Regions from separate parts of the Micromonospora sp. WMMD723 genome, predicted to be linked through region 1. Evidence: riboswitches for the same ligand, from Rfam matches in the RefSeq annotation. Region 1 holds a riboswitch; each other region holds the start of a gene.

What was found. A riboswitch is a leader RNA that binds a small molecule or an ion and turns the genes downstream of it on or off. The one in region 1 is predicted to bind cobalamin.
Region 2: linked by a shared signal. The riboswitch ahead of ACN261_RS28620 (ribonucleoside-diphosphate reductase subunit alpha) and the one ahead of ACN261_RS29735 (hypothetical protein) in region 1 are both predicted to bind cobalamin.
Region 3: linked by a shared signal. The riboswitch ahead of bluB (5,6-dimethylbenzimidazole synthase) and the one ahead of ACN261_RS29735 (hypothetical protein) in region 1 are both predicted to bind cobalamin.
Region 4: linked by a shared signal. The riboswitch ahead of cobN (cobaltochelatase subunit CobN) and the one ahead of ACN261_RS29735 (hypothetical protein) in region 1 are both predicted to bind cobalamin.

The regions. Positions count from the first base shown of each region.
Region 1 covers NZ_JBMKNR010000001.1:6,871,184-6,878,392, forward strand. Annotated here, with positions in the region: gene metE (5-methyltetrahydropteroyltriglutamate--homocysteine S-methyltransferase) at 1-1,758, shown strand, start outside; gene ACN261_RS29735 (hypothetical protein) at 1,901-2,203, opposite strand; cobalamin riboswitch at 2,420-2,623, opposite strand; cobalamin riboswitch at 2,842-2,970, shown strand; gene ACN261_RS29740 (peptidase) at 3,073-4,116, shown strand; gene ACN261_RS29745 (hypothetical protein) at 4,113-4,634, shown strand; gene ACN261_RS29750 (cell wall anchor protein) at 4,994-6,442, shown strand; gene ACN261_RS29755 (hypothetical protein) at 6,439-7,209, shown strand, end outside.
Region 2 covers NZ_JBMKNR010000001.1:6,604,238-6,611,446, reverse strand. Annotated here, with positions in the region: gene ACN261_RS28635 (ABC-F family ATP-binding cassette domain-containing protein) at 1-192, shown strand, start outside; gene ACN261_RS28630 (PIG-L family deacetylase) at 287-1,621, shown strand; gene ACN261_RS28625 (ribonucleotide-diphosphate reductase subunit beta) at 1,682-2,659, opposite strand; gene ACN261_RS28620 (ribonucleoside-diphosphate reductase subunit alpha) at 2,713-5,088, opposite strand; cobalamin riboswitch at 5,208-5,420, opposite strand; gene ACN261_RS28615 (helix-turn-helix transcriptional regulator) at 5,448-6,335, opposite strand; gene ACN261_RS28610 (oxidoreductase) at 6,463-7,209, shown strand, end outside.
Region 3 covers NZ_JBMKNR010000001.1:6,720,773-6,727,981, reverse strand. Annotated here, with positions in the region: gene ACN261_RS29140 (AMP-binding protein) at 1-801, shown strand, start outside; gene ACN261_RS29135 (hypothetical protein) at 798-1,838, shown strand; gene ACN261_RS29130 (hypothetical protein) at 1,835-2,593, shown strand; cobalamin riboswitch at 2,851-3,048, shown strand; gene bluB (5,6-dimethylbenzimidazole synthase) at 3,086-3,730, shown strand; gene ACN261_RS29120 (hypothetical protein) at 3,804-4,148, shown strand; gene ACN261_RS29115 (hypothetical protein) at 4,281-4,844, shown strand; gene ACN261_RS29110 (hypothetical protein) at 4,993-5,196, shown strand; gene ACN261_RS29105 (TetR/AcrR family transcriptional regulator) at 5,267-5,866, opposite strand; gene ACN261_RS29100 (hypothetical protein) at 5,969-7,039, shown strand; gene ACN261_RS29095 (methyltransferase domain-containing protein) at 7,182-7,209, shown strand, end outside.
Region 4 covers NZ_JBMKNR010000001.1:6,093,148-6,100,356, reverse strand. Annotated here, with positions in the region: gene ACN261_RS26535 (MFS transporter) at 1-89, shown strand, start outside; gene ACN261_RS26530 (aldo/keto reductase) at 163-1,062, shown strand; gene ACN261_RS26525 (hypothetical protein) at 1,153-1,488, shown strand; cobalamin riboswitch at 2,316-2,445, shown strand; gene cobN (cobaltochelatase subunit CobN) at 2,756-6,466, shown strand; gene ACN261_RS26515 (VWA domain-containing protein) at 6,463-7,209, shown strand, end outside.

The sequences.
Region 1 (7,209 bases):
GGGCCGGCCACCTTCCTGCTGCTGGCCAAGGGCGAGGATCCGTTCGCCCGGCTCGACGACCTGGTCGACACGTACGCCCGGATCCTCACCACCCTGGCCGACGCGGGCGTGACCTGGGTCCAACTGGACGAACCCGCCTACGTCGCGGACCGCACCACGGCCGAGATCGACGGCCTGCGGCACGCCTACCAACGTCTCGGGGAGCTGCCCCACCGTCCCCGGATCTTCGTCGCCACCTACTTCGGTGACCTCGGCGACGCGCTGCCGGCGCTGCTGGACACCCCGGTCGAGGCGATCGGCCTGGACCTGGTCGCCGGTGCGGGCAACCTGCGCCGGCTCGCCGCAGCCGGTCCCCTGCGCGGCAAGACCGTCGTCGCCGGACTGGTCGACGGACGCAACATCTGGCGCACGGATCTACGGGCGGCCGTCGCCGCCGGTGCCACGGTCGCCGGACTGGCCGACCACGTGGCGGTGTCCACGTCCTGTTCGCTGCTGCACGTGCCCGTCGACCTGTCGGCCGAGACCTCCCTCGACCCGGAGTTGTCCGCGCGGCTCTCGTTCGCCCGGCAGAAGGTCGACGAGGTGGTCCTGCTCGGGCGGGCGCTGCGCGACGGCACCACCAGCCTGCCGGCCCCGTTGCCGCCCGCCCCGCCGTCGTGGCGGCACGACGACGTGCGCGGCCGGTTGGCGGCGCTGCGCCCCAGCGACCGGCACCGTGGCGACTACGCCGAGCGGGCCGCCCGCCAGCAGGAACGGCTGGGGCTGCCGGACCTGCCGACCACCACGATCGGTTCGTTCCCGCAGACCGCCGAGCTGCGCCGGGCCCGTGCCGCGCACCGCGCCGGCACCCTCGACGACGCCGGCTACACGCAGCGGATGCGCGTCGAGGTGGAGCAGGTCATCCGGTTGCAGGAGCGGCTGGGCCTGGATGTGCTGGTGCACGGTGAGCCGGAACGCAACGACATGGTCCAGTACTTCGGCGAACAACTCGACGGTTTCGCCGCCACCACCCACGGCTGGGTGCAGTCCTACGGGTCCCGTTGCGTCCGCCCGCCGATCATCCACGGCGACGTGGCCCGGCGGACTCCGATGACCGTCGCGTGGTCCACCTATGCCCAGTCGCTGACCGACCGTCCGGTCAAGGGCATGCTCACCGGGCCGGTCACCATCCTGGCCTGGTCGTTCGTCCGGACCGACCAGCCGTTGGCCGACACCGCCGACCAGGTGGCGCTCGCGCTGCGCGACGAGTGCCGCGACCTGGAGGCCGCCGGCATCCGGATCATCCAGGTCGACGAGCCTGCCCTGCGGGAGACCCTGCCGCTGCGTCGGGCCGACCAGAAGGCCTATCTGGACTGGGCGGTCGGCGCGTTCCGGCTGGCCACCGGCGGCGTCGCCGACGACACCCAGATACACACCCACCTGTGCTACAGCGAGTTCGGTGAGGTGATCACCGCCATCGACGCGCTCGACGCGGACGTCACCAGCATCGAGGCGTCGCGTTCGAAGATGGAGATCCTCGACGACCTTGCCGCGATCGGCTATCGCCGGGGGGTCGGCCCCGGGGTGTGGGACATCCACTCGCCCCGCGTCCCACCGCACCACGAGGTGGTCGACGCGCTCCGTCGGGCCGTCGCGGCCGTGCCCGCCCGACGGCTGTGGGTCAACCCGGACTGTGGTCTGAAGACCCGCACCTATGCCGAGGTCGAGGCGTCCCTCCGACACCTCGTCGCCGCTGCCGCCGAGGTCCGCGCGAGCTGACTGGGCCGGTCCGGGCGGACTCCCCCTGGGGTCCGCCCGGAGCGGATGAGTCGTTCGCGCGAACCCCATGCCCGGCAGGATCGGGCGGCCCAGGATGATGCCGTCGCGTGCCGGGCGGCGTCCGGGTGGGTGTCGCGGTGGTTCATGGCGTCGGTGTGGGCGAGCCCGGCGGTCGCGGGATCCGCTGGGCATCTAGCAGGTCACGGATCCGGCTGTCGGCGTCGCGGTGGGTCGCACAGCACTGCGGCGTCGATTCGACGATGCGCCGGATGTCGGCCAGCAGTGTGCTCAGGGTGTTCACCTGGTCGGTCAGGCTGCGGTTTCGCGCTTCGCGTGCGCCGAGTTGCCGTCGCGTGGAGGCGAGACGTTCGTAGTCCGCTGCCGGGAGGACGACGACATCTTCGTCATCGATTCTGATGCGACGTGGTGCGGCGGGCCTAGTCACTGGCCGTTCCGTTCGGCGGGCATGCCGGCGGTGCCGGGGGTCACGGCACCGGATGTTGACGGACGGGGTCGTTGTGCTGGTGGCGCTTGCATCGGGGTCTCCTTGTGCCGAGTCGTCGAACTCGGCTGGGAGCGGTGCGGTCGCAGGCAGCACCGGATGTCGTGCTGTCGGCGATGGTCGACCCGCCCTCGAAGGTCGCCGAGCTCTCCGCGTGCGGGTGCACGTGGGCAGCGGGCAGGTCTTCGGACTCGTGGGCGTCGTGCTCAGGCCTACCGGCCGTCGCTTCCCAGGCCGTGCGGGCCCAGTGCTGATGACGGCGGTCGTTCCCACTCACCGCTGCGGGGCAGTCCCGGTCTCGCACCGGGTTCCCTCTTGCGCCGCCACGTGGTGGCGTGGCGGACCGACTGCGGTGTCACGATATCGCGTCGGGTCCCGATGCGGCGGTGCTTCGGGCCGCAGCGTTGCGCACCGGGGGCGACGCGGCGAGTCAATGTGCCGGTGCTGACCGCATTCGTGTCGGCTGGTGGGGGTACGGCGCTTGTCGTCCATAGAGGACTCCGTAACGCTGGTTCTCACCAAGCGTGTTCGCGCGATGGCGCATTGACATCCACTGTCGAGGGCGATCAGACTGTCGCGACAACTCCATCAACGTGTGTGCGTGGGGGAAGTCCGGTCGAAGTCCGGCGCTGGCCCGCAACGGTAGGTCGTCGAGGTGGCAGACACCCCTGACGGCGAGCCCGAATACCCGCCGCACGCGTGGTTTTCCGTTCCCCACCCGTCGTGGCCCACGGGTCGGAGGCCGGTCGATCCTGCCTGCCGGTGGCGATCGTCCGGGTTCTGACGACCGCCGGGCCGGAAAGGCGCTTCCGATGGTCGTCCGCCTGAGCCGGCACCGCCTGCTCGCCCTGTTCTGCGGCGTACTCGCCGCTCTCACCCTCGCCACACCTGCGACCGCCGCACCCGCGCACCCCGGCGTCGACCGGGCCGGGGCCGCCGCCGGCTGGCTCGCGCGGCAACTCGTCGACGGTGAACGATTCGAGGTGGTCTTCGACGGCGTCGCCTACCCCGACCAGGGGCTGACCCTCGACGCGGTGTTCGCCTTCGCCGCCGCCGGTGTCGCCGACGACTTCGGCGCGCAGGCACTGGACTGGGTCACCCGACCGGACATCCGCGACGGTTACGTCGGTGACGGCGGCACCGAGGCTTACGCCGGCGCGACCGCGAAGCTCGCCCTCGCCGTGCAGGTACGCGGGGGCGACCCGACCGACGTCGGCGGTGTCGACCTGGTCGCCCGGTTGCGGGGCCTGGAATCGCCCAGCGGCCGCTTCACCGACCGGTCCGCGTACGGGAACTACAGCAATGCGTTCAGCCAGTCCTTCGCGATCCTCGCCCTGGACCGCACGGCGCACGGTGTGCCCGCGACCGCCGCCATCTGGCTGGCCGGGACCCGCTGCCCGGACGGCGGATACCCGCTGCTGCCCGCTCAGCCGGTGTGTACCTCCGATGTGGACGCCACCGCACTGGCGGTGCAGGCGCTCCAGGCGGCGGGCCGCCCAGCCGACGCTGCCGCCGGGCTGCGCTGGCTGGTGTCGGTGCAGGGCGCCAACGGCAGTTTCGCCGACTCGTCGGGTGTCCCGAACGCCAACAGCACCGGGCTCGCCGCGCAGGCGCTGCGCGCCGGCCACCGGCCGTTGGCCTGGTTGCGGGCACGGGCGTTCCTGGTCGGCCTGCAGGTGGGTTGCGGCGCAGCGCCGGCCGACCGGGGCGCGGTCGACTTCGACGGCGGCACCTTCGACCCGGCCACCGCCACCCGCGCCACCGGCCAGGCCGTCCTGGGCCTGACCGGTGCCGGTTACGCCACGCTCTCCGCTGCGGCCGCCGGTTCCGGCGCGCCGGTCCTGAGCTGTCCATGACCTGTCGTGCCGACCTGAACCCGGGAGGACCTGTGTTCCGTCTCCGATCCATCGTCCGCGTACGGCTCGCCGGCCTGCTTGCCGCCACCGTGGCCGCGGTCGCCCTGACCGCCGTGGAGCCCGCGCCGCAGGCGGCGCACGCCGCCGCGTGCACCGGCACCTCAGGGGTCACCGTCGTGGTCGACTTCGCCGCGCTCGGCGGGGGCGTGCAGGTCGCGTGCGCCCTGGGCGACCCGGCCACCGGGGTGGCCGCCCTGCAGGGGGCCGGTTTCACGGTGACCGGCACCTCGCGCTGGGGTCTGGCGTTCGTCTGCCGGATCAACGGCAAGCCCACCTCCGCGACCGAGCCGTGTGTCAACACGCCGCCGGCGACCGCCTACTGGTCGTACTGGCATGCCCCGGCGGGCGGGTCGTGGTCCTACAGTTCCTCGGGCGCGAGCAGCTACAACCCGGCTCCGGGCAGTGTCGAGGGCTGGTCGTTCGGGGCGGGCGCAGCGCCGAGCATCCCTGTTCCATGATCCTGACGGCATCCCTGGTGTGACCGGCGCGTCGGCTGTCGGCGGCCGCCCTGGCGTCCTGCGACGCCAGGGCGATACCGTGTCGGCATCCGGTGCGCCGGGTACACAACTGCATACGTCCCGTGTGGGGGGAAGCCGGTAGAAGCCGGCGCTGACCCGCAACCGTGAGCGAGGGGTCCTCTCGCGAGCCGGAATGCCCCGCCCGGGACGAGCGGCTTCCACTGTCGAGGTCTACAGGGTGAGGTCCGGGCTGCCGTCGACGGTCCGTTCACCCCGCTCACCGCAGCATGCGGAGCGGGGTGACGTGCCCGGGGGTGTGTTCCGGAGGTCTCACCGACCGCTCTGCGAAAGGCAATCCCATGCTTTTGTCCCGGCGTCTCGCCACCGGCCTCGGCGCGATCGTGGCGACGACCGTCGTCACGGCCGCGGTGCCCCTGGCCGGGGTGGCCGCACCCGCCCCGGCTGATGCCGCCGCCGCGCGTGACGCCACCTCGTGGTTGGCCGGTGAGTTCACCGACGGCACGCTGCCTGGGCCGTTCGGTGGTCAGGACTGGGGTCTGACCATCGACGGCATCATCGCGATGTCCGCCACCGGCGGGTCCGCGCCGACGCGTCAGGCGGCGACCGGGCAGGTCGCGGCGCACGTCCGGTCCTACAACAGCTACGACGACTGGGGCATCGAGGGTTTCACCGACGGCGGGGCGACCGCGAAGCTGCTCTACGTCGCGTCCGCCGCCGGCGCCGACCCCACCGACTTCGGCGGGTACGACCTGCGGGAGGTGACGCTGTCCCTGCTGGCCGGGGCGGACGCCGGTCACCAGCGGGGACGGATCACCAGTCGCACCACAGCGGACAGTGGACCGGACGCCAGCAACACCTTCGACCAGTCCTTCGCGGTGCTGGGTCTGGCCCGCAGCGGTGACCTGCCGCAGGACACCGTCGACTTCCTCGTCCGGCAGCAGTGCGCCGCCGGCGGCTTCCGGCTCTACCCGGACACCGCGGACGGCCCGTCGCCGTCCTGCGACGAGCAGCCGGGCGCGACCCTCGACGTCGATTCCACGGCGATGGCCGTGCAGGCGTTGCTGGCTGCCGCTGACTCCGGTGCCGCCGACGCTTCCGACGCCGCCCGCCGGGGCGCGGACTGGTTGGTGGGTCAGCAGCACGCCGACGGTTCGTTCGGCGGTTCCGGCCCGACCACCGGCGCGAACTCCAACAGCACCGGGCTGGCCGGGCAGGCGCTCGCCGCTGCCGGCCGGGACAGCCAGGCTGCACGGGCCGCACACGCTGTGACGCAGTTGCAGCTCACGGCGGCGAACGGTGGTGCTGCCGCCGGCGACGCGGGCGCGATCGCCTACCACGCCGAATCGTTCACCGGCGCTGTCTCGACGGGGATCGCGGACACCGACCGGGACCAGTGGCGCAGGGCCACCGCGCAGGCCCTGCTCGGGCTCGCCCAGGTGCCGCTGGGCCGCATCGGTCTCGACCTGCCGCCGACGTCGCCGACGCCCACGCCGACCGGCACCGCGACTCCCACACCGACCGTGTCCCCCACCCCGACGGTCGCACCGACACCGACGGTGACCGGCACGGCCGGGCCGAGCCCGAGCGCCACCGACGCCCCGGCGACGCCCTCCCCCACCGTGTCACCGACCGGCACCGCCGCACCGAGCACCACCCCGGCGGCTCCCGCGCTGCCCGGCCTCCCCACCACCGGTGCGGCGATCATCGGGTACGTGCTGGTCGCGCTGCTGCTGATCGGCGGCGGTGTGGTGCTGTTGGTGCTCGGACGTCGACGGCGGGCGCAATGAGCCGCCGGGCCGCTCATGCCGCGACGGTCGTCGTGCTCACTGCGGTGAGCAGCGTCTCCTGGCCGGGCAGCCCGGCGGCGGCTGCCGGGTCGGCCGGCTACTGCCCGGATGCCTCCGGGGTCACCGTCGTGGTCGACTTCAACGAGTTGGGCGGGGGCACGGTGGTGCGCTGCGCCTCCGGAACCCAGGCCACCGGTCTCGCGGCGCTCAAGAACGCCGGCTTCGAGATCACCGGCACGCTGCGCTGGGGTGAGGGTTTCATCTGCCGGATCGACGGCAAGCCGTCGGCTGCCTCGGAGAAATGCGTGGACACCCCGCCGGCCAGCGCCTACTGGTCGTACTGGCATGCCGCGAACGGGGGTGGTTGGGCGTACAGCGACAAGGGTGTCCTCAACCGCAAGCCGCCGGCCGGCAGCTTCGAGGGTTGGTCCTTCTCGCTCAACCGCAACGCCAGCGACGCCCCCAGGCCGAAAGTCACGCCGAAACGACCGGCTCCCACACCTCCTGCTCCACCTACATCGCCGCCACCTGCGGTCGGTGGCGGGCCGGCAACGCCACCGCCGGCCGCAGGTGGTGGCCCGGTCGTGCCACCGGCCGGCGGGCCCGGTCGGACCACGACCGTCCCTCCTGCCGGCACCCCGGGTGCCACCCCGGTAGGCACGGCGTCAGTCAGTGTGGCGGCGGCATCCCCGACGGCGGTGCCGACGACGACGCCCGGTGGCGTCACCGGCTCGTCGGGCGGTACGGCAAGCGAGCCGGCGGTGACC
Region 2 (7,209 bases), 270 kb from region 1:
CTGCTGCTGCTCGACGAGCCCACCAACAACCTGGACCTGGTCAGCGTGGCCCAGTTGGAGAGCGCGCTGCTGGCGTACCGGGGGGCGTTCGTGGTGGTCAGTCACGACGACCGGTTCCTGGCCGGGATCGCCGTGGACCGGTGGCTCCGGCTGGCCGACGGGCGGCTCACCGAGGCCGGACCCCCGCAGTGATCCGGCCCGCCGTGGTGCCCACCGCGACGGGGCAGAGATAGACGCTCGTGCATGGTAGAAAGGGGATGCACGCTACTGCTACGGGGAGGTAACTGTGCGTCACTTCATGCTGCGAACATTTCGCCGTCGTCCGGCCCGGTGGTCGCTGGCCGTTCCGGTGGTGGCCGCCTGTGCGGCGGCGACCCTGGCCGGCCCGCCGGCGGCGCAGGCCGGGCCGGGCTGTCCGGCGGGAGCGATCATGAACGTGGTCGCCCACCAGGACGACGACCTGCTCTTCCTCAGCCCGGACCTGCTGCACGACGTGCAGGCCAACAGGTGCGTCCGCACGGTGTTCGTCACGGCCGGCGACGCCGGTCGGGACAGCACCTACTGGACCGGTCGGGAGACCGGGGCGCGGGCGGCGTACGCCCAGATGGCCGGGGTGGCCGACAGTTGGACCCAGGCGGACGCCGGGATCAGCGGACATCCGATCCCGGTCTTCACGCTCACCGCCCGGCCCACCGTGTCGCTGGTCTTCCTCCGGCTGCCGGACGGCTATCCCGGCGGCACGGGACACCCGAACACCGGCTCACAGAGCCTGCAGAAGCTCTGGCTCAACGGCATCTCGTCGATCACGTCGTTGGGCTCCGGCGCGTCCAGCTACAGCCGCGCCGGCCTGATCACCACCCTGGCCGGGCTGATGGCGGCCTACCAGCCGACCGCCGTCAACACCCAGGACCACGCGGGTGGGTTCGGCGACGGTGACCACAGCGACCACCACGGCGCGGCCTACTTCGCCCAGGCCGCCGAGCAGGCGTACGTCGGTTCGCCCACCTTCACCGGGTACCACGACTACAAGATCAAGAACTATCCGGCGAACCTGGGATCGACCGACGTCGCCGGCAAGTCCGCCGCCTTCTTCGCCTACGGCCAGTACGACGACGGGGCCTGCACCAGCCTGCCCACCTGCGCCGGCTACGACTACCCGGCCTTCCTCCAGCGGCAGTACAAGGTCCTCGGCCCCAACCTGGCCCGGACGGCCACCGTCACCGCGACCAGCCAGGACACCGGCAGCGGGCAGACGGCGGCCAAGGCCGTCGACGGGGTGGTCGCCGGCTGGCCCGACGACCCGACCCGGGAGTGGGCGACCGTCTACGGCGGCGTCGGCACCCAGCTCACCCTGAGCTGGCCGGGCCCGCGCACCGTCCGCCGGGTCGTCCTCTACGACCGGCCCAACCCCAACGACCAGATCACCGGCGGCACCCTGCTGTTCAGCGACGGCACCTCCACGGCCGTCGGCGCCCTGGACAACGGCGGCGGCCCGACGGAGATCATCCTCCCGGCGGCGAAGACGGTGACCAGCGTCAAGCTCACCGTCACCGGGGTCGGCGGCGGCACCGTCAACGTCGGCCTCGCCGAGATCGAGGTGTTCGGCAACGCCGGCCCCTGAGCGGACGGCCGGGGCCCGGTCCGGTGGTCGCGTGGGCGACCGCCGGACCGGCCGCGCCGGTCAGAAGTCGTCGTCGAAGGTGACGCTGCCGCTGACCCCCACCTGGTAGGCCGACACCCGACGCTCGAAGAAGTTCGACAGCTCCTGCACGTCCTGCAGGTCCATGAACGCGAACGGGTTCTGCGCGCCGTAGTGCGGCGCGATGCCGAGCTGGGCGAGCCGCCGGTCGGCGACGTGTTCCAGGTAGGCCCGCATGTCCGTGAGCGACAGCCCCGAGACGCCCTGGTCGAGCAGGTCCTCGGCGAACTGCACCTCGCACTCGACGGCCTCGGCGAGCATCTCGGTGACCTGTCGTTCCAGCTCGGCGTCGAACAGGTCCGGCTCCTCCCGCCGGGCGGTCTCCACCACGTCGAAGGCGAACGCCATGTGCATCGACTCGTCGCGGAACACCCAGTTGGTGCCCGACGCCAACCCGTTGAGCAGGCCCCTCGACCGCAGGAAGTAGACGTAGGCGAACGCGCCGTAGAAGAACAGCCCCTCGATGCAGGCGGCGAAGCAGATCAGGTTCAGCAGGAACGCCCGCCGGTCCGCCCGGGTCCGCAGCTCCCGCAGCTCGAAGACCGAGTCGATCCAGCGGAAGCAGAACTCGGCCTTGCGCCGGATCGACGGGATGTTCTCGATGGCGGCGAAGGCGGCGAACCGTTCCTGCTCGTCGGGGACGTACGTGTCGAGCAGGTTCAGGTAGAACTGCACGTGCACGGCTTCCTCGAACAGCTGCCGGGACAGGTAGAGCCGGCCCTCCGGGGAGTTGACGTGCTGATAGAGGTTGAGCACCAGGTTGTTGGCGACGATCGTGTCGCCGGTGGCGAAGAACGCCACCAGCCGGGACACCAGGTGCCGTTCGGCAGGCGACAGCCGTTCCAGGTCGGCCAGGTCGGCGTGCAGGTCGACCTCCTCCACCGTCCAGGTGTTGCGGATGGCGTCCTTGAACCTGTCGAAGAAGTGCGGGTAGCGCATCGGCCGCAGGGTGAGGTCCATGCCGGGGTCGAGCAGCAGCTGCCGCCCGGCGGTGCGGGGTTCGTCGACGGTGGTCACTGGCACGCCTCGCAGCTCTCGGGGTTCTCCAGGGAACAGGCCAGCGCCTCGGCATCGGCCGTGACGACCGGGGCGACGGTGACGGTGGCCTGCTGGATCCGGGTCGCCGGACGCGACCGCAGGTAGTAGGTGGTCTTCAGCCCGGACTTCCAGGCGTACAGGTACATCGAGGACAGCTTGCCGATGGTCGGCGCGCTGAGGAACAGGTTCAGCGACTGCGACTGGTCGACGTACGGCGCCCGCGCGGCGGCCAGGTCGATCAGTGCCCGCTGCGGCAGCTCCCACGCGGTGCGGAACAACTCCCGCACCTCGGCGGGCAGCTCCACGATGCCCTGCACCGACCCGTCGGCCCGCTTGATCCGGTCGCGGATCTCCGCCGTCCACAGTCCGCGCGCCTTCAGCTCGCGTACCAGATAGGTGTTGATCTGCAGAAACTCCCCGGACATGGTCTCGCGCTTGAACAGGTTGGACACCTGCGGCTCGATGCACTCGTAGCAGCCGGCGATCGAGGCGATCGTGGCGGTCGGGGCGATCGCCACCAGCAGCGAGTTGCGCAGGCCGTGCGTCGCGATCCGGGTGCGTAGCGCCGCCCACCGCGCGGTCTGGGTGGGCTCGGCCCCCCACAGGTCCGGGTGCAGGTCACCCCGGGCCGCCCGGGTTTCGGCGTACGCCGGGTGCGCGCCGAACCGTTCGGCGAGGCCGGTCGACGTCTCCAGGGCGGTCAGGAGGATCTCCTCCTGGACCCGGGTGGACAGCTCCCGGGCCCCGGCCGAGTCGAACGGCAGCCGCAGCGCGAACAACGCGTCCTGCAAACCCATCAGCCCCAGCCCGACCGGCCGCCAGCGCGGGTTCGACGCCGCCGCCTGCTCGGCCGGGTAGTAGTTGATGTCGATCACCCGGTCGAGGAACACCACCGCCGTCCGGACCGTCTCGCGCAACCTCTCCCAGTCGACGCCGTCGTCGGTGAGGTGCGCGCCGAGGTTGACCGAGCCGAGGTTGCACACCGCCGTCTCGGTGTCGCTGTTCACCTCCAGGATCTCGGTGCACAGGTTGGACAGGTGGATCGTGTTGCCCGGCACGCCGGTCTGGTTGGACAGCCGGTTCGCCGGGTCCTTGAACGTCATCCACCCGTTGCCGGTCTGCGCCAGGGTGCGCATCATCCGCCCGTACAGGTCGCGGGCCTTGACCGTGCGGACCGCCTTCTTCTCGGCGACCCGGTACGCGGCGTCGAACTCCTCGCCGTAGAGGTCGGGCAGCTCCGGGGCGTCCGACGGGTCGATCAGCGACCAGTCACCGTCGGCCTCGACCCGGCGCATGAACTCGTCGGGGATCCAGTTGGCCAGGTTAAGGTTGTGGGTGCGCCGCGCCTCCTCACCGGTGTTGTCCCGCAGCTCCAGGAACTCCTCGACGTCCGGGTGCCACGGCTCCAGGTAGACGCAGGCCGCCCCCTTGCGCCGGCCACCCTGGTTGACCGCCGCCACCCCGGCGTCGAGGGTCTTCAGGAACGGCACGATCCCGTTCGACCTGCCGTTGGTGCCCCGGATCAGCGCCCCCCGGCCGCGCACCCGCGTGAAGGAGATGCCGATGCCGCCGGAGAACTTGGACAGCTTCGCCACCTGGTGGTAGCGCTCGTAGATCGAGTCCAGTTCGTCGCGCGGCGAGTCGACCAGGAAACACGACGACATCTGGGTGTGCCGGGTGCCCGAGTTGAACAACGTCGGGGAACTCGGCAGGTAGGCCAGCGACGACATCAGCCGGTAGAACCCGACCGCCTCGTCGGGCGTGCCGGACAGCCCGCAGGCCACCCGCAGCAGCCAGTACTGCGGGGTCTCCACCACCAGCCGCGACTGCGGGTGCCGCAGCAGGTACCGGTCGGCCACCGTACGCAGCCCGAAGTACTCGAACCGCAGGTCACCGGCCGGGTCGACGGCGTCGTCGAGCTGGCGTACGTGCCGGGCCACGAACGCGGCGGTGTCGTCGGCGATCAGGCCGAGGCCGTGGGCGTACCGGATGGACTCGCTGAACGAGGTCACCGCCTGCCCGCGTACCTCCTCGTCCACGTAGGCGGCCAGCAGCCGGGCCGCCAGTCGGGAGTACTGCGGTTCCGTGCCGATCAGCTCCGCCGCCGTCTGGATCGACAGCTTGTCCAGCTCGGCCGTGGTCGCCCCGTCGTAGAGGCCGCTGATCGTCCTGGTGGCCACCCGCAGCGGGTCGACCTCGTCCAGGTCGGTGGTCCACCGGGCGACGGCCGTGACGATCCGGTTGACGTCCACCGGCTCGGTGTCGCCGTCGCGCTTGCGTACCCGCATCGCCGGCCGGCGTGGCTCCGCACCGTCGACGTCGGACGGTGGGCTCTGCGCTGTGCTCGTCATGACCTCTCCTCGCTGTCACCGATGGCCATCGGGACGCGGGAGGACGCCGACGGGCGCGGCGACGGCCGGCCCGGGTGCTGGCGTCGGTCGTCCCGCGCGACCTCCGACCGCCGTGCGCAGCAGCGCACGGCGCACTGGCAGGTCTTCGGACTCGCGGGCGTGACCGGGTCGGTCGCCTACTGGCCGTCGCTTCCCAGACCTCGCGGTCCAGTGCTCGATGACGGCGGTCGTTCCCACTTACCGCTGCGGGGCAGTCCCGGATTTCCACCGGGTTCCCTGTTGCCTCGACCGGACCACCGGGCCCGGCCGAACCAGCTGCGTGGCACACCATATATGGCGTGGATGGGGGAGAGGCAACACTAGATGTCGCGTCGGCGTGTCAGATAACTCTCATCCGACCGGCCGGTGGCCCGCAGTGACGCCAGCAGCCGCAGCGCGTCGGCGTCGGCGCTGCCCGGCTCGGCGGTGAAGACCAGCATGACCGGGCCGGGGTTGCCGGGCAGCGGGTAGGTGTCCCAGTCCAGGACGATGTCACCGACCTCGGGGACCTGGAAGGTCTTGGTGCCGCTGACCGACCCGCGCACGTCGTGCCGGGACCACAGCCGCCGGAACTCGGCGCTGCGGATGCTCAGCTCACCGACGACGGCGGTGGCCCGGGGGTGGGTGGGGTCCGTGGCGACGGCGGCGCGCATCATGCCGATGTAGTCCATGGCCTGCTGCTCCCAGGACGCGCAGCGCCGCAGTGGGGCAGCCGCCTCGTCGAACATCAGCAGCAGCATGTTGAGCCGGTCCGGCGGGTGGTCCGCCGGGTCGCCGAGCAGCGCCACCGCCCACGTGTTCCAGGCGAGCAGGTCCAGGTGCCGGCCGAGCACCACCGCCGGGGTGTCCAGCACCCGCAGCAGCCGCCTGGTGCTCTCCGGTACCCGTTCCGGGCCGTGGTCGACCCGGGCGGGCGGCGGCCGGCGGGCGGCGCGGGCCAGGGTGAACAGGTGCCGGCGTTCCGCGTCGTCGAGGCCGAGGGCGGCGGCGAGCCCGTCCAGCACGTCGTCGGACGGGCGCACCTCCCGGCCCTGCTCCATCCGCTGGTAGTAGTCGGTGCTCAACCCGGCCAGCAGCGCCAGCTCCTCGCGGCGCAGCCCGGTGACCCGGCGTCGCCCGCCCGGCTCCAGGCCGACGTCCCGGGGGTGCAACCGGGCGCGCCGGGCACGCAGGAAGTCACCGAGTTCACGGGCGTACGGACGGGTCATGCCGCCAGTGTGGCGCGGCCCGCACCGGCGTGGGTAGGTCTGCGGGACCTAGGTAACCGGGTACGACCGGTCCCGCCCGGCCGGGCCCTAGCGTCGGCGGTCCCACCCGACCGTCAGGGAGCAGCAGATGACCTGGACCGCCGACCACATCCCCGACCAGCACGGCCGTACCGCCGTCGTGACCGGCGCGAACTCCGGCCTCGGCCTGGTCACCGCCACCGCACTGGCCCGGCGGGGGGCGCGGGTCGTGCTCGCCGTGCGCGACACCGCCGCCGGCCGGCGGGCCGCCCACAGCATGGGCGGCGACGTCGAGGTACGCGAGCTGGACCTCGCCTCCCTCGCCTCGGTCCGGGAGTTCGCGGCGGCCCTGGCCGCCGACCGTCCGGTGCTCGACCTGCTGGTCAACAACGCCGGTGCGGTGCTGCTCGGGCCGCGCCGCACCAGCGTGGACGGCCACGAGCTGCACCTCGCCACCAACCTGCTGGGCCACTTCGCGCTGACCGGCCTGCTGCTGGGCAACCTGGCCGCGGCGCGGGCGGCCCGGGTGGTCAGCCTCAGCTCGATCACCCACCGCAACGCACACCTGGACTTCGCCGACCTGATGGTGGAGCGCGGCTACCGGGGTGCCGCCGCGTACGGCAGGTCCAAGCTCGCCACCACCGTCTTCGGCATCGAACTGGACCGCCGGCTGCGCGCCACCGGATCGCCGGTGCTCAGCGTGCTGGCCCACCCCGGTGTCACCCGCACCAACCTGACCCCCCGGGCCTGGTCCCACCAGGGCCGGCGGGGCCGGGTGATCGCCCGGCTCGGCCTGCTGGCCACCCAGCCGGTCGAGCAGGGTGCGCTGCCCCAACTGCGCGCCGCCACCGACCCG
Region 3 (7,209 bases), 150 kb from region 1:
GCGGCGCTGCTCGGCCCGTACGGGTTCCGCAGCCGCGCCTTCCTCCCCGCGTACGGGCTGGCCGAGAACACCCTCGTGGCGACCGGCCTGCACCTGGCCCCACCACCGGTGGCGCTGCGGGTCGCCGGTGAGCTGCGTCCCGGCGAACCGGTCGAGGTGACCGCCGTCGAGGAGGTCGGGACGGACCCGTCGGCCGACGACGACTGGTTGATCGGCTGCGGCGACGCCCGCGACGGCGTCGCGGTGACCGTCGTCGACGACGAGGGCAGTCCGCTGCCGCCCGGGGTCGTCGGGGAGATCGCGTTGACCGGCCGGTCGGTGGCCGCCGGATACCACGGGCCCGCCGCACCTGACGCCGCCTTCGCCGATGGCCGGCTGCGCACCGGCGACCACGGCTTCCTCCACGACGGCCAACTGTTCGTCCTCGGCCGGGCCGGCGACAGCCTCAAGGTACGCGGACGCAACCTCTACGCGGAGGACCTGGAGGCCCGCCTCGCCGGCGTCGACGGTCTCTCCCCGGAACGGGTCGTGGTCCTGGCCGGGTCCGCCGGCCACACACCCGTACTGCATGCGCTGATCCGGCAGCGGCCCGGTCCGTGGGCCGCGGAGGTCGCGCGGATACTCGGCCGGGAGGGCGGCCCCGGCGTACGGGTCCGGGTGCTCAGCGTGCCCGCGCCGGCAGTGGCGCGTACCACCAGCGGCAAACCACGACGGCGGCCCATGTTCCGCGCCGCCACGGACGGCTCCCTCCCCGGCGAGGTGCTCTACGACTCCGCCGGGCCCGCAGCGTGGCCGCGATGAGCGCCGTCACCGCGGCGCAGACCGACAGGTGGCTCGCCGCGCTGCGCCGCATCACCCTCGTCCCGCCGGCCCACCGCGAGTCCACCGTCGACCGGGCGGGCGCGCTGGGGCTGCTGCGCTGCCCCGCCGAGACGCTGGAGCTGCTGGTCGAGGCCGGGCTACCGGTCACCGGCGCGGGCGACGAACGGCGGTTCTGCCACCACGACCTCATCAACCTGGGTCTCTACTCGGGAAGCGGGAACAGCCTGCCGGAGATCGGCTGGGAGTTCGCGTTCCGGTTCTCCCTGAAGCCCGCCGCCACCTGGACGGAACCGAGATCCTGGCGGATGACCGCGACGATGCGGTGTCCGGACGGCGGATGCGGCACCGACCCCCGCTGGCTGCTGCACCGACCGGTTCCGGAGCTGACCGGTGGCGCGGCCTCCGGCTGGGCCAGCGCCGCCGGGCCGGTGACCGTGACCGACGACGAGGTGCGGCTGCCGGCCGTACCCGACCTGGTCACCGTCGAACTGGACCTGGTCACCGCGGGCCGGGCGGACCGGATCGTCTCCCCCCGGCTGGCCCGGCTCTTCGCCGACATCCGGCACGGCGGGCCGCGCTTCCAGATGCTGCCGTCGAGTTGGCAGGTCGACCCGGACGACACGCTCGCCAACGGGGTGGTCGACTGCGTCTCCGCCAGCCTGTACCTCGAACGGGAGTGCCGGGCCATGGGGTACGAGGCGTACGCCCGAGGGGGTTGGCTGATCGGCATGATGGACCTCGACCACGCCTGGCTGGAGGTGCGCGACGACGACGGCCGGATCAAGGCGGTGGACCCGGTGATGGCGCTGCTGGCCCGCCTGCTTCCCGGCGACCGGACCGCCTTCGAGGAGTTCTGCATCGGCTCCAGCCTCAACCGGGTGTTGCCCTGCGCGTGCCGGGCGGAGGGTCCGATGGCGGTACACCACTGCGGGGGCCGGACCCGTCCGCTCGCGGTGGGCACCACCATCAAACCGCTGCGGCCCGGCCGACCCCGGACGCAGGGACCGCTGCCGTGACCGTCGGGTCCAGGGTGTACCGCGCGGGCGCCGAGGCGCGTTATGCGGCCATCTCCCAGCGCGGCACCCTGAAACCGACCCACCTGGTGCACCTCCTCGACGAGGTCTCCGCCGGCTGGTGGCGAGAGACGGCCGGACTCGACCGCTGGTCCTACTTCGAACGGCACCGGGTCCGCGCCGTGGTGCGGTACGTGCAGGCGTACACCCCGCCGGTGCGGGTGCTGCCCGGAGCGCCGCTCGACGCCGAACTGGCCGTCACCCTCGGCGTTGACCGGCGTGGCTGGTACGGCGGGCACGACGAGCTGACCCTGCGCGCAGCCGACGGCACCGTGGTGGCGGTGTGGACCAGCCGGTGGACCTGGTTGGACGCCGGCGCCGGGGTACGACCCACACCGCGCACCGAGGCACCCCCGGGCTTCGGCGGCGACTCGCCGCTGCTGCCGGAGCTGCCGCGACGACCCCGCAGCGGCGGAACCGAGACGGCGGCTTTCACCTTCAGCGACCGGGAGACGGATCTGAACGACCACGTCTTCTTCGCGTGCTACCTGGAGCGCGGCGAGAACGCGCTGGCCGACGCGGGGGTGCCGGCCGGCCGCACCGACACCAGCCGGTGCTGGTACCTGCGACCGGCGCAGGCCGGTCAGTCGATCACACCGGCGGTCACCGAGACCGCCCATGGGCACGTCGTCGAGCTGCGCTTCGGCGCGGGCGGCTTCCCGGCGGCGGTCTGCGAGTACACCACCACCGAGCGGTGACCGAACCGAGCCCAGGCCGGTCGGGATCGGACCGGTGTCAGCCGCTCACCGCCGCCGAGAGCGTCGTCGTGCTCCTCCGGCCGCACCGGAGTCCAGCGACCGGAGGGCCTCGTGGTTGGGCCTGACCGCCGGACACCTCGGCGAGGACGTCGTACACGCCGGCGTCCACGTGGACGCCGGAACACGGGGACCCGCTGCGTGTACTGTCGGGGCGGGCCGTGGCCGGCCGGCGTCGGTGGTGCGGGTTAGCATCGGCGACGGCATGATCGTGCGAGGTGCCCCGCGCCTGCGGGGAGAATCGGGAAGCCGGTGTGAATCCGGCACGGGCCCGCCGCGGTGACCGGGGAGCGACCGTCCAGGCGCGAGGAGCGCAGCCACTGGCCGCAGGGCTGGGAAGGCGGACGGGTAGGCGTTGATCCGGGAGTCCGAAGACCGGCCTCGCGTCGAGCGCCCATCCGTCGGGGGTGGGCCGAGCGCAGCGGGAGCCTGCCTGTGGAACTCTACGACGCCATCCACCACCGCCGGGACGTCCGGGCCGAGTTCACCGGGGAGCCGGTGCCGGCCGACACCCTGCACCGGATTCTCGACGCCGCGCACGCCGCGCCCAGCGTCGGCAACTCGCAGCCGTGGGATTTCGTTCTGGTCCGGGACCCGGCCGTCCGTCGCCGGTTCCATCGGCACGTGCAGGCCGAGCGGGCGACGTTCGCCGCCACTCTGGACGGTGCGGCGGCCGAGCGGTTCGCGCGTATCAAGATCGACGGGGTGCTGGAGTCGACGCTGTCGGTGGTCGTCACCTACGACCCACAGCGCGGCGGCCCGGCGGTGCTCGGGCGGCACGCCATCGCCGACGCGGGCCTCTACTCGGTCTGCCTGGCCATCCAGAACCTCTGGCTCGCCGCCACCGCCGAAGGGCTGGGCGTCGGGTGGGTGTCCTTCTACCGGGAGCCGTTCCTGGCCGAGCTGCTGGGTGTGCCGGCCGGCATCCGGCCGGTGGCCTGGCTCTGCGTCGGGCCGGTCACCCACCTGGAGGCCGTGCCCGATCTGGAGCGACACGGGTGGCGGCGGCGCAGGCCCCTCACCGAGGCGGTCCACCACGACCGGTGGCTACGGCGGGGGACCGACCAACCGAACAGCTAATTCGGGTACGTCGATGCGACGGCTAGGCTGGCGTCGCACTGAGTCATCACTCGGCTACGTTGGGAGGAGTTTCATGCGTACCACCGTCACGGTGCTGGCGGCGTCCGCGCTCGCCGCCCTGAGCCTCGCCGCCGCCGGCGCCACGCCGGCTCTCGCCGCCGCCCCGGCACCCTTCTGCGAGTCCGGCGCGTCGCAGTTCTACTGCGACGCCAGCAGCACCGGCACGACGACCTGGAGCATCACCTGGTACTCCGGCAGTGTCGGCACCTTCACGACCGCCGGGCCGACCCTCTTCGCCACCTGCCCGGCCAGCAACCTCGGCCACCACGTGCGGGCCAGTTACAGCTACGTCGACGGCGGTACCACCCAGTACAGCGGCACCACCCAGTTCATCTGCCGCAGCGGCCCCTGGCAGTAGGGCCGTCCGGCGTCCGGCGTACGCGTCACCCGCGCGTACGCCGGACGGGCTCATGCTGCGGCCGCAGCTACTCCGCGACCGCCGGACCCTCATGCCCGCGATGAGCATCGCACGGTGCTGGAACGAGGCCCGATGACAGCCGAGCCGGTCCGCGAGGGGAAGTACGCGCGCATCGAGCGGGAGCGGCGGTTCCTGCTGGCCGGACCGCCGCTGCCGGCCATGGTCACCGCCAGCCGTCGCATCACCGACCGGTACCTGGCCGGCACCCGACTGCGCCTCAGACGTTCCGAGAGCCTCACCGGCGGATCCCGCGAGTTCAAGCTCACCCAGAAGGTGCCCGCCGCCCGGCCGGGCCACATCCAGGGGCTGATCACGAACGTCTACCTGTCCCCGGCCGAGTACGAACTGCTCGCCCGCCTGCCCGCCGCGACGCTGTCCAAGACCCGCCTGAGCGTCCCACCGCTGGGCATCGACATCTTCGACCAGCCCCTGCACGGTCTGGTCCTGGCCGAGGCCGAGTTCACCACCGACGCGGCGGCACGCTCCTTCCTCCCACCACCGCAGATCGTCGCCGAGGTCACCGACGACCCCCGCTTCACCGGCGGCTCACTCGTCCACGCCAACCGCGAGGCCCTGCTCGGCTGGCTCGCCGGCTACGGCATCACGCCAGCCCCCACCACCCCGTGGACCGCCTGAACCCCCTCGACCACCGGCGCCGACGACTGCGCAGGTGCCCAATCCGCAGACGGTCCCGTGGGCGGTCGACGGCCGCGGTCCGACCGGACGTCGGTCACCGCCGGCTACCGCGCCGAGCGCGGCGAGCCGAGGTGACGAGGTGCGGCGGGTGGGGGAGTTGTTCCAGCGCTCCGCGCACGAGGGGCTGCGGTCTGCGGGGGTCTTCGCGGTGGGCATGGTGCAGCGGACGCAACGGGCGCAGGATCTCCGCGACGCGCCGGAGACGGTGAAGTTGCGGCAGTTCAACCTGGCCGCCGCGGTCCCCAGGCTGCTCGCTGCCTGTGCGGAGCACCAGGTCACCGTCACGGGGTAGCCATGGAGGTGGGCGTCGCCGCGACCTGACGGGCCGCATCCGGACAGGGGCGGTCCCGCTCGCGCCGGACTCACCCTTCCGACACAACCTGACCGTTCGAGGTCGGCAGCCCTTCCAGTTCGGCCCGCAGCGTCGCGAGTGCGGCGTCGATGATGTCGCCGAGCCGGCGACCGTCGTCGGTGTCGAGCCATGCGGCGACGGACACGTACATCAGGGTTCCCGCCGTCTCGGCGAGCAGGTCGGCCCGGAGCGGGTCGAGGCCGCGGGCGCGGAAGCCGTCCCGCATCACCTGGGCCAGCATCGCGCGCTTGTGCTGGTCGCGTTCGCCCAGCCCCGGGTCGGACGCCACGATGGCGCGCCGTTGCCGCAGGTCGTCCTTGCGGCCTTCGAAGTAGGTCTCGGCGACCGTGCGCAGGCCCGCGACGATGAACGTCAGCGGTTCGTCGGTGGGCGCCGTGGCCATGAGTTCCGTGGCGAAGGCGCTGATCTCGGCCTCGTCCGCGAAGAGCACCTCGCGCTTGTCGGCGAAGTGCCGGAAGAACGTGCGCGTCGTCAGGCCGGCCCGCGCGGTGATCGCCGGCACCGTGGTAGCGGCGAAGCCCTGCTCGGCGAAGAGTTCGAGCGCCGCCTGCCGCAGCCGCTCGCGGGCATCCGGTCGCCATCGGGCCATGATCCCAGTGTAGCCGTGATGACATGACGTGTCGTCGACGGTATGGTGATGACACGGCGTGTCGTCACTGGGACGGCTGCCGCACCAGGGCGGAGCTGTGCCATGACCGACGTATGGATCCTCGGCGGCACCGGACGCAGCGGGCGCGCCATCGCGGCCGAACTGCGCCGACAGGGCATCGAGCCGATGCTGGTCGGCCGGGACGCCGAACGGCTCGAGGCCGCCGCCGGCGGGCTGCCGACGATCGTGGCCGGTACGGTCCGCGAGACCGCGGCCGCGATCCGCCGGGAGCGGCCGGCCGTGGTGGTCAACACCGTCGGACCGTTCATCGAGACGGCCCTGCCCCTGCTGGACGCGTGCCTCCCGACCGGCCACTACCTCGACCTCGCCAACGATCTGGCCGCGGTGTCGGCGGTCCTCGGCCGGCACGGCGAGTTGACGGCAGCGGGACGCACGGCCGTCACGGGAGCCGGCTTCGGCGTGACCGCCACCGAGAGCGTCGTGGTGAAGCTCTGCGAGGGGCGACCGACACCCCGGCGGGCCCGGGTCGACATGGTGCCCTCGTTGGCCACCGAGGACGGCGTCGTCGGCGACGCCCTCGCCGCCACGATCGTGGAGGGCATCCCCGGGGTCGAGGGCGGTGGGCGGTTCCAGGGCCGCCGGTACCGCGACGGACGACTCACCCCTGCCCCTCTCGCCGGCGACCCGATGAAACTGGTCCTGCCCGACGGGTCCACGGTGACCACCGCCGGCATGCCGCTGGGCGAGCTGATGGCCGCCCAGCGCGCCAGCGGCGCCGCGGACGTGCTCGCCGCATCGAGCGAGGCCCCGTCCTCCCCGGTCATGCGCGCGGTGCTGCCCGTGGCGACCGCCCTGCTCGCGATCGGCCCGGTGCGCGCCCTCCTGCGGCGACGGCTCGCCACGGTGCCGACCAGGGCCCGCCCGAAGCCCCGCGAGCACTCCTGGGGCCACGCGGTCGTCCAGTGGCCGGACGGCAGCAGCCGCGAGGGCTGGCTGCGGGTCGGCGAGGCCCAGTCCTGGACGGCTACGGTGCCCGCCGAGGTGGTCCGGCGGCTGCTCGACGGGCAGGGCAAACCGGGCGCGTACACGCCGGCGGCGCTGTTCGGGTCGACCCTCGCCGAGGCATGCGGCGGTACGTACCAGGTGCAGTGAACCCTGACGGGTCCCCGTGACCGGCCAGCCGCCGACCCGTCGTGCGCGGTCCGACGAGACCGCTCGTCCCGTGTCCGGTTGCATCCGGCTTCTGTCCGGCGTCGTACTGGCACCGGAGGCGGTCGGTCGTGAGGATGGGGGTGTGAGTTCACCGAAGCCTCTCGCCGGCC
Region 4 (7,209 bases), 780 kb from region 1:
TGATTCCGACCCTGGCCCTGGTGCCGGCGACCCGTCCACCGGCCGGTGCCGCGCCGCAGACACCCGCCGGCCCGATACAGAAAACCTAACAGTCGTCGGCCCCGGCCGGTATCGGGTGCGCGGCCGTTACGCCGGGTCACCGCCGCTGGCTAGGGTCGCCGGATGCCAACCGAGATCACCGCCGCAGCGGCGGGCCGCTGGACCCTGGGCGACCGCACCGTGCACCGGATGGGCTTCGGCTCGATGCGGCTCACCGCCCACCCCGACCGGGACCGGGCGCTGCGCGTCCTGCGCCGGGCCGTCGAACTGGGCGTCGACCACATCGACACCGCCGCGTTCTACGTCTCACCGGGCGGCACCCTGAAGGTCGGCACCGGCCCCGCCCGGTACGCCACCGAACTGATCCGCGCCGCGCTCGCCCCGTACCCGGAAGGGCTGGTCGTCGCCACCAAGGTCGGCTTCCGGGACGACCCGACGACCGGCCTGCACGAGGAGGCCGGCCCGGCGCAGCTGCGCGCCCAGGTGGAGGAGAACCTGCGCCGGCTCGGCCGCGACCACCTCGACCTGGTCAACCTGCGGATCGTCAGGCGGCCCGCGCCGGACTCCGTGGCCGAACGTTTCGGCGCGCTGGCCGAGCTGCGCGACGCCGGCCTGATCCGGCACCTGGGTCTGTCCAACGTCCGCCTCGACCACCTCGACGAGGCGCAGACCGTCGCCCCGGTGGTCTGCGTGCAGAACAACTACGCCCTGGACAACCGCGGCGACCAGGACGCCATGGTCCGCGAGTGCGGTGCCCGGGGGATCGCCTACGTGCCGTTCTTTTCCCTGACCGGCGGCAACCGCGAAGGCGGGGCCCGCACCGACCACGGCGCGGCCGTACGCGCCGTCGCCCGCGCCCACGACGCCACCCCGCAGCAGGTACGTCTCGCCTGGACGCTGCACCAGGGCCCGCACGTGCTGGCCATCCCCGGCACCGGTGACCCGGCCCACCTCGCCGAGAACGTCGCGGCCGCCGCGCTGCGACTCACCCCCGACGAGCTGGCCGCGCTCGACCGGCGGTGAACGGGCCGCCCAGCCGGCTGTCACCGGGCTCGCAGCGCCCTTCCAGGTGGGGGTGCTCCACTGGAGGGACGCCGAGGAGAGGACGGGCAGATGGGCTGGTTCAGCCGACGGACCCGGGCTGACGAGGGTATCCCGACCAAGCTCGACCGGGAGGCCACCCGGGACGACCTGACCGCGTTGGCGGACTTCGTGGCCGCCCACCGGGGGGTGGAGTTCTATCTCGAACCCGAGACGACCGCCACCGACACCACGGTGGTGGCGATCGCGCACGACGGGGAGTGGATCCGCCGCCGCACCGGCTCCCCGCGTACGGCGGCGAAGCTGGCCCACCGGCACGCGGTGCCCCTCTACGAGGCGGCGAAGACCGGGTACCCGGAGCGGATGCGGGCCTGGAACCGGGCCCACCCCGAGCGTCGCCTCCGCTGATCCCGCAGCAACGCGTGAAGCGTGGCGGGGTTGTGGCCCCGTGGGATGTGGGTCCGTGGGATGTGGGTCCGTGGGGGTGCGGCCACGGCGGCGGGTGCGACCGCCGGCCGCCCCGGTCGCCTGCCGCTGCGGGGCAGGGGTGTGGGGTATGTCGTCGCGGGCCCTTTCGAGCTGATGACGGTGACGGATCGGCCCCGCCGGGTGGGACGACCCGTACCGCCAGGTCGGGGGTGGCCGGGGTGGCGCGGCCCCGCGGTACCGGATGGGCCTGTGACCGGAGGGCCTGCGGCACCGGAGGAGGCGGCCCCGTGGCCCCGGGCCGGGGCCGCCGCCCTCAGGCCGCCCCGGCCCCGGGGTGTCGGGCGGGTGGCCGGCGCTACCCGGCGCGACAACTGTCCGGCCAGGTCGGCCGCGCCGGCCCCCGAGTCGTTGACGTCATCAGCTCGACAGCGTGCGAGAGAGGTGTCCCGGCCGACCAGGGCCGGGTCGCCCGGGGCCGGGCAGCCTGAGGGCGGCGGCCCCGGCTCCGTGCCGCCCGGATCAGGTTCGTGCCGCCCGGATCAGCTCCGTGCCGCCCAGTTCCGCGCCGGTCGGTCGCGGACGGTGGCGCTTCCCCGGGCGGGTGGCGGGCTCCCTCGGCGGATCGGTGGGTGCGCGGCACGGGACGCTGCGGGTCGACCGTCGGGAGGGACCGGGCCCACCCGGGAACGTGGGCAGCGGCGGTCGCCGGCCTCGCCACGGGGGGCGATCGGTGCCCTCGCGGGGCCGGTGGCCGCCGTTGACCTCGGGGTGAGGAGTGTGGCAGCATTCGCGGCCTGACGGCAGTGAAGGAAGTCGGTGCGATTCCGACGCGGTCCCGCCACTGTCACCGGGGAGCGATCCCCCCTCGTGGGTCACGACCGTGCGTGCACGGTTGGAAGGCCGGGGGTGAGCGTCGATCCGGGAGCCAGGATACTTCGGCCGTCGGAGAACCCCAGGGCGTGGACACCCGAGGAGGACCCGATGACGCACAGCGTCACTGCCGACCCGATCACGGTCGGTGACTTCCGCATCACCGTAGAGCCCGCGCCGCCGCGTGCCCCCACCTCTCCCACCGTCGCCGGCCGTCGCCGGGGCGGTCGGCCTGCCACGTACCGCTGACGGCCGGTCCGGGGTGCCCCGCCGCCGGTGGGGTGCGTCGTACCTCCGCCGCCGCTGACCGGCGTCCCTCCCGCCCCGCTCGGCCCGGCCCCGTGGTCGAGCCGGACGTCACTCTCCGGAGCCGCACGTGCGCATCCTGCTGTTGTCCACCGCCGACACCGATCTGCTCGCCGCCCGCGCCAGCGCCGCCGACTACCGCCTCGCCAACCCCACCCGGGTCGACGTGGCCGCCGTGCCCGCCCTGCTCGACGGGGTCGACCTGGCCGTCGTACGGTTGCTCGGCGGGCGGCAGGCGTGGCCGGACGGCCTCGCGGCGGTGCTCGGCTCCGGCGTCCCCACGATCGTGCTCGGCGGCGAGGCGGTGCCCGACGCGGAGCTGATGGCGGCCTCCACGGTGGCCTCCGGGGTCGCCACCGAAGCGCTGTCCTACCTGGTGGAGGGGGGCGCGGACAACCTCGCCCAGCTCGCCCGGTTCCTCTCCGACACCGTCCTGCTCACCGGTGAGGGCTTCGACCCGCCCACCCCCACCCCGCCCTACGGCATCCTCGACCACCGCCGCCCGTCCACCCCGGTCGACGGGGCGGACCCGGTGGCCGGACCGGACGGGGGCGGGCGGCCCACGGTGGGGATCGTGTTCTACCGGGCGCACGCGCTGGCCGGCAACACCGGTTTCGTGCAGACCCTGGCCGACGCGGTCGACGCGGCCGGCGGCGAACCGCTGCCGATCTTCTGCGGATCGCTGCGCGGGCTCACCCCCGGCGACGGGCCGCTGGACCTCTTCGCCCGCTGCGACGCGCTCGTCGTCACCGTCCTCGCCGCCGGGGGGACGGTCGCCGCCGACGCCTCCGGCGGGGGCGACGAGGACGCCTGGGACGTCGGCGCGCTCGCCGCCCTCGACGTGCCGGTGATCCAGGCGCTGTGCCTGACCAGCACCCGGGAGCAGTGGGCTGCCAGCGACGCCGGACTGTCCCCGCTGGACGCGGCCATGCAGGTGGCCATCCCCGAGTTCGACGGTCGGATCGTCACCGTGCCGTTCTCGTTCAAGCGGATCGACGCCGACGGGCTGTCGGTCTACGCCGCCGACGCCGAGCGGGCCGGCCGGGTCGCCGGCATCGCCGTCCGGCAGGCCCGGCTGCGCCACCTGCCCAACGCCGGCAAGCGGGTGGCGATCGTGCTCAGCTCCTACCCGACGAAGCACTCCCGGGTCGGCAACGCCGTCGGCCTGGACACCCCCGCCTCGGCGGTCCGGCTGCTCGCCGCCCTCGCCGCCGACGGGTACCACCTCGGCGACGCGCCGCCACCCACCGACGGGGACGCGCTGATCCACGCCCTGATCGCCGCCGGGGGCCACGACGTCGAGTGGCTCACCCCGGAACAGTTGGCCGCCGCCGAGGCCCGGGTGCCGGGGAAGACCTACCGGCGCTGGTTCGACCAGGTGCCGGTCGACCTGCGGGACCGGATGCGGGAACACTGGGGTGAGCCACCCGGCCAGCTCTACACCGACGCCGGGGACATCGTCCTGGCCGGTCTGCGGTTCGGCAACGTCACCCTGCTGATCCAGCCGCCGCGCGGCTTCGGCGAGAACCCGATCGCCATCTACCACGACCCCGACCTGCCGCCCAGCCACCACTACCTCGCCGCGTACCGGTGGCTGGCCGCGTCGGTCGACGACGGCGGGTTCGGCGCCGACGCGGTGGTGCACCTCGGCAAGCACGGCACGTGCGAGTGGCTGCCCGGCAAGGGCCTCGGCCTGGCCGCCGACTGCGCCCCCGACGCCGTCCTCGGTGACCTGCCGTTGGTCTACCCGTTCATCGTCAACGACCCCGGCGAGGGCACCCAGGCCAAGCGGCGGGCGCACGCCGTCGTGGTCGACCACCTGGTGCCCCCGATGGCCCGCGCCGAGACCTACGGCGAACTGGCGAAACTCGAACAGCTGCTGGACGAGTACGCCACCGTGCAGGCCCTCGACCCGGCGAAGGTGCCGGTGGTCCGGGGGCAGATCTGGGAGCTGGTGCGCGCCGCCGAACTCCACCACGACCTGCACACCGAGGCGATGCCCGCCGCCGACGACTTCGACGACTTCGTGCTGCACCTCGACGGCTACCTGTGCGAGGTCAAGGACGTGCAGATCCGCGACGGGCTGCACGTCCTGGCCGGGGTGCCCACCGGTGAGGCCCGGGTGAACCTCGTCCTGGCCGTGCTGCGTGCCCCGCAGGTGTGGGGCGGCAGCCGGGCCCTGCCGGGCCTGCGCCAGGCCCTTGCCGCCGGTTACGGCCTCGACGAGCAGGCGCTGCTCGCCGAGCCCGGGGCGCGGGTGGCGGTGCCGACGGCGCTGACCGACGTCGTCGACGGGCCGGCGGTCACCGCCGCCGACGCGGTGGACCTGATCGAGGCGCTGGCCCGGCGGCTCGTCCTCGGCATGGAGACCCTCGGCTGGGATCCCGACCGGGCCGACCCGGTGGTCGCGGAGGTGACCGGCGGGTCCTGCCCCGACGCCGCCGAGGTGCTGCGGTTCGCCGCCCGCGAGGTGGTGCCCCGGCTGGACCGCACCACCGACGAGATCACCCACACCCTCGGCGCGCTCGCCGGCCGGTTCGTGCCGCCCGGACCGTCCGGGTCGCCCACCCGGGGCCTGGTCAACGTGCTGCCCACCGGCCGCAACTTCTACTCCGTCGACCCGAAGGCGATCCCCAGCCGCAACGCCTGGGACGTCGGGGTGGCGCTGGCCGACTCGCTGCTCGCCCGCTACCTCGCCGACACCGGGGAGTACCCGCGGTCGGTCGGGCTGACCGTGTGGGGCACCAGCGCCATGCGTACCCAGGGCGACGACATCGCCGAGGTGCTGGCCCTGCTCGGCTGCCGGCCGGTGTGGGACGACCGGTCGCGGCGGGTCACCGGCGTCGAGGTGGTGCCGGTGGCGGAACTGGGCCGGCCCCGGGTCGACGTCACGGTCCGCATCTCCGGCTTCTTCCGGGACGCGTTCCCGCACGTCGTCGCCCTCCTCGACGACGCGGTACGGCTCGTCGCCGCCCTCGACGAGCCGGCCGGGGACAACTACCTGCGCGCGCACGTGGCCGCCGACCTCGCCACGCACGGCGACGAGCGGCGGGCCACCGCCCGCATCTTCGGCTCCAAGCCCGGGGCGTACGGGGCGGGACTGCTGCCGTTGATCGACGCCCGCAACTGGCGCACGGACGCCGACCTGGCCGAGGTGTACGCCGTCTGGGGCGGCTACGCCTACGGCCGGGGCCTGGACGGGCGGGAGGCGCGGGCCGACATGGAACGGTCCTTCGCCCGGATCGCGGTGGCGGCGAAGAACCAGGACACCCGCGAGCACGACATCGTCGACTCCGACGACTACTTCCAGTACCACGGCGGGATGGTGGCGATGGTGCGGCACCTGACCGGGACCGCCCCGGCCGCGTACGTGGGTGATTCGGCGATGCCGCACGACGTGCGTACCCGCACCCTCGGCGAGGAGACCCGGCGGGTGTTCCGGGCCCGGGTGGTCAACCCGAAGTGGATCGCGGCGATGCGCCGGCACGGCTACAAGGGCGCGTTCGAGCTGGCCGCCACCGTGGACTACCTGTTCGGCTACGACGCCACCGCCGGGGTCGTCGACGACTGGATGTACGAGCGCCTCGCCGAGGCGTACCTGTTCGACGGGCAGACCCGGGAGTTCCTGGAGCGGTCCAACCCGTGGGCGCTGCGCGGCATCACCGAACGGCTCCTGGAGGCCGCCGAACGCGGCCTGTGGGCCGCCCCCGACCCCACCACCCTGGACCGACTCCGGGAGACGTACCTGGCCACCGAGGGCGACCTGGAGGATCTCCAATGAGCGGTTTTCCCTTCTCGGCCGTGCTCGGGATGGACGACATGCGGCTGGCGCTGCTGCTCAACGCGGTCAGCCCGGCGATCGGCGGGGTGCTGGTGCGGGGCGAGAAGGGCACCGCCAAGTCCACCGCCGTGCGGGCCCTGGCCGCGCTGCTCCCGCCGGTGGACCGGGTCGCCGGGTGCCGGTTCGGCTGTGACCCGGCCGCCCCCGACCCGACCTGCCCGGACGGCCCCCACCCGGGTGCGGGCGGGCACGACGACCCGGCCGCCGCGCCGGTGGAGCGCCGGCCGGCCCGGCTGGTGGAGCTGCCGGTCGGTGCCGCCGAGGACCGGGTGGTCGGCTCGCTGGACCTGGAGAAGGCCCTCGCCGAGGGGGTACGCGCCTTCGAGCCGGGCCTGCTCGCCGCCGCCCACCGGGGGGTGCTCTACGTCGACGAGGTGAACCTGCTCCACGACCACCTGGTCGACCTGCTCCTGGATGCCGCCGCGATGGGCCGCTGCCACGTCGAACGGGAGGGCGTCTCGGTCAGTCACGCCGCCCGGTTCCTGCTGGTCGGCACGATGAACCCGGAGGAGGGTGAGCTGCGTCCGCAGCTGCTCGACCGGTTCGGGCTCACCGTCGAGGTGGCCGCGAGCCGCGACCCGGTCGTCCGGGTGGAGGTGGTGCGCCGCCGGCTCGCCGCCGACGCGGACCCGGCCGGGTTCGCCGCCCGGTGGGCCGCCGCCGACGCCGAGGTGGCCGCCCGG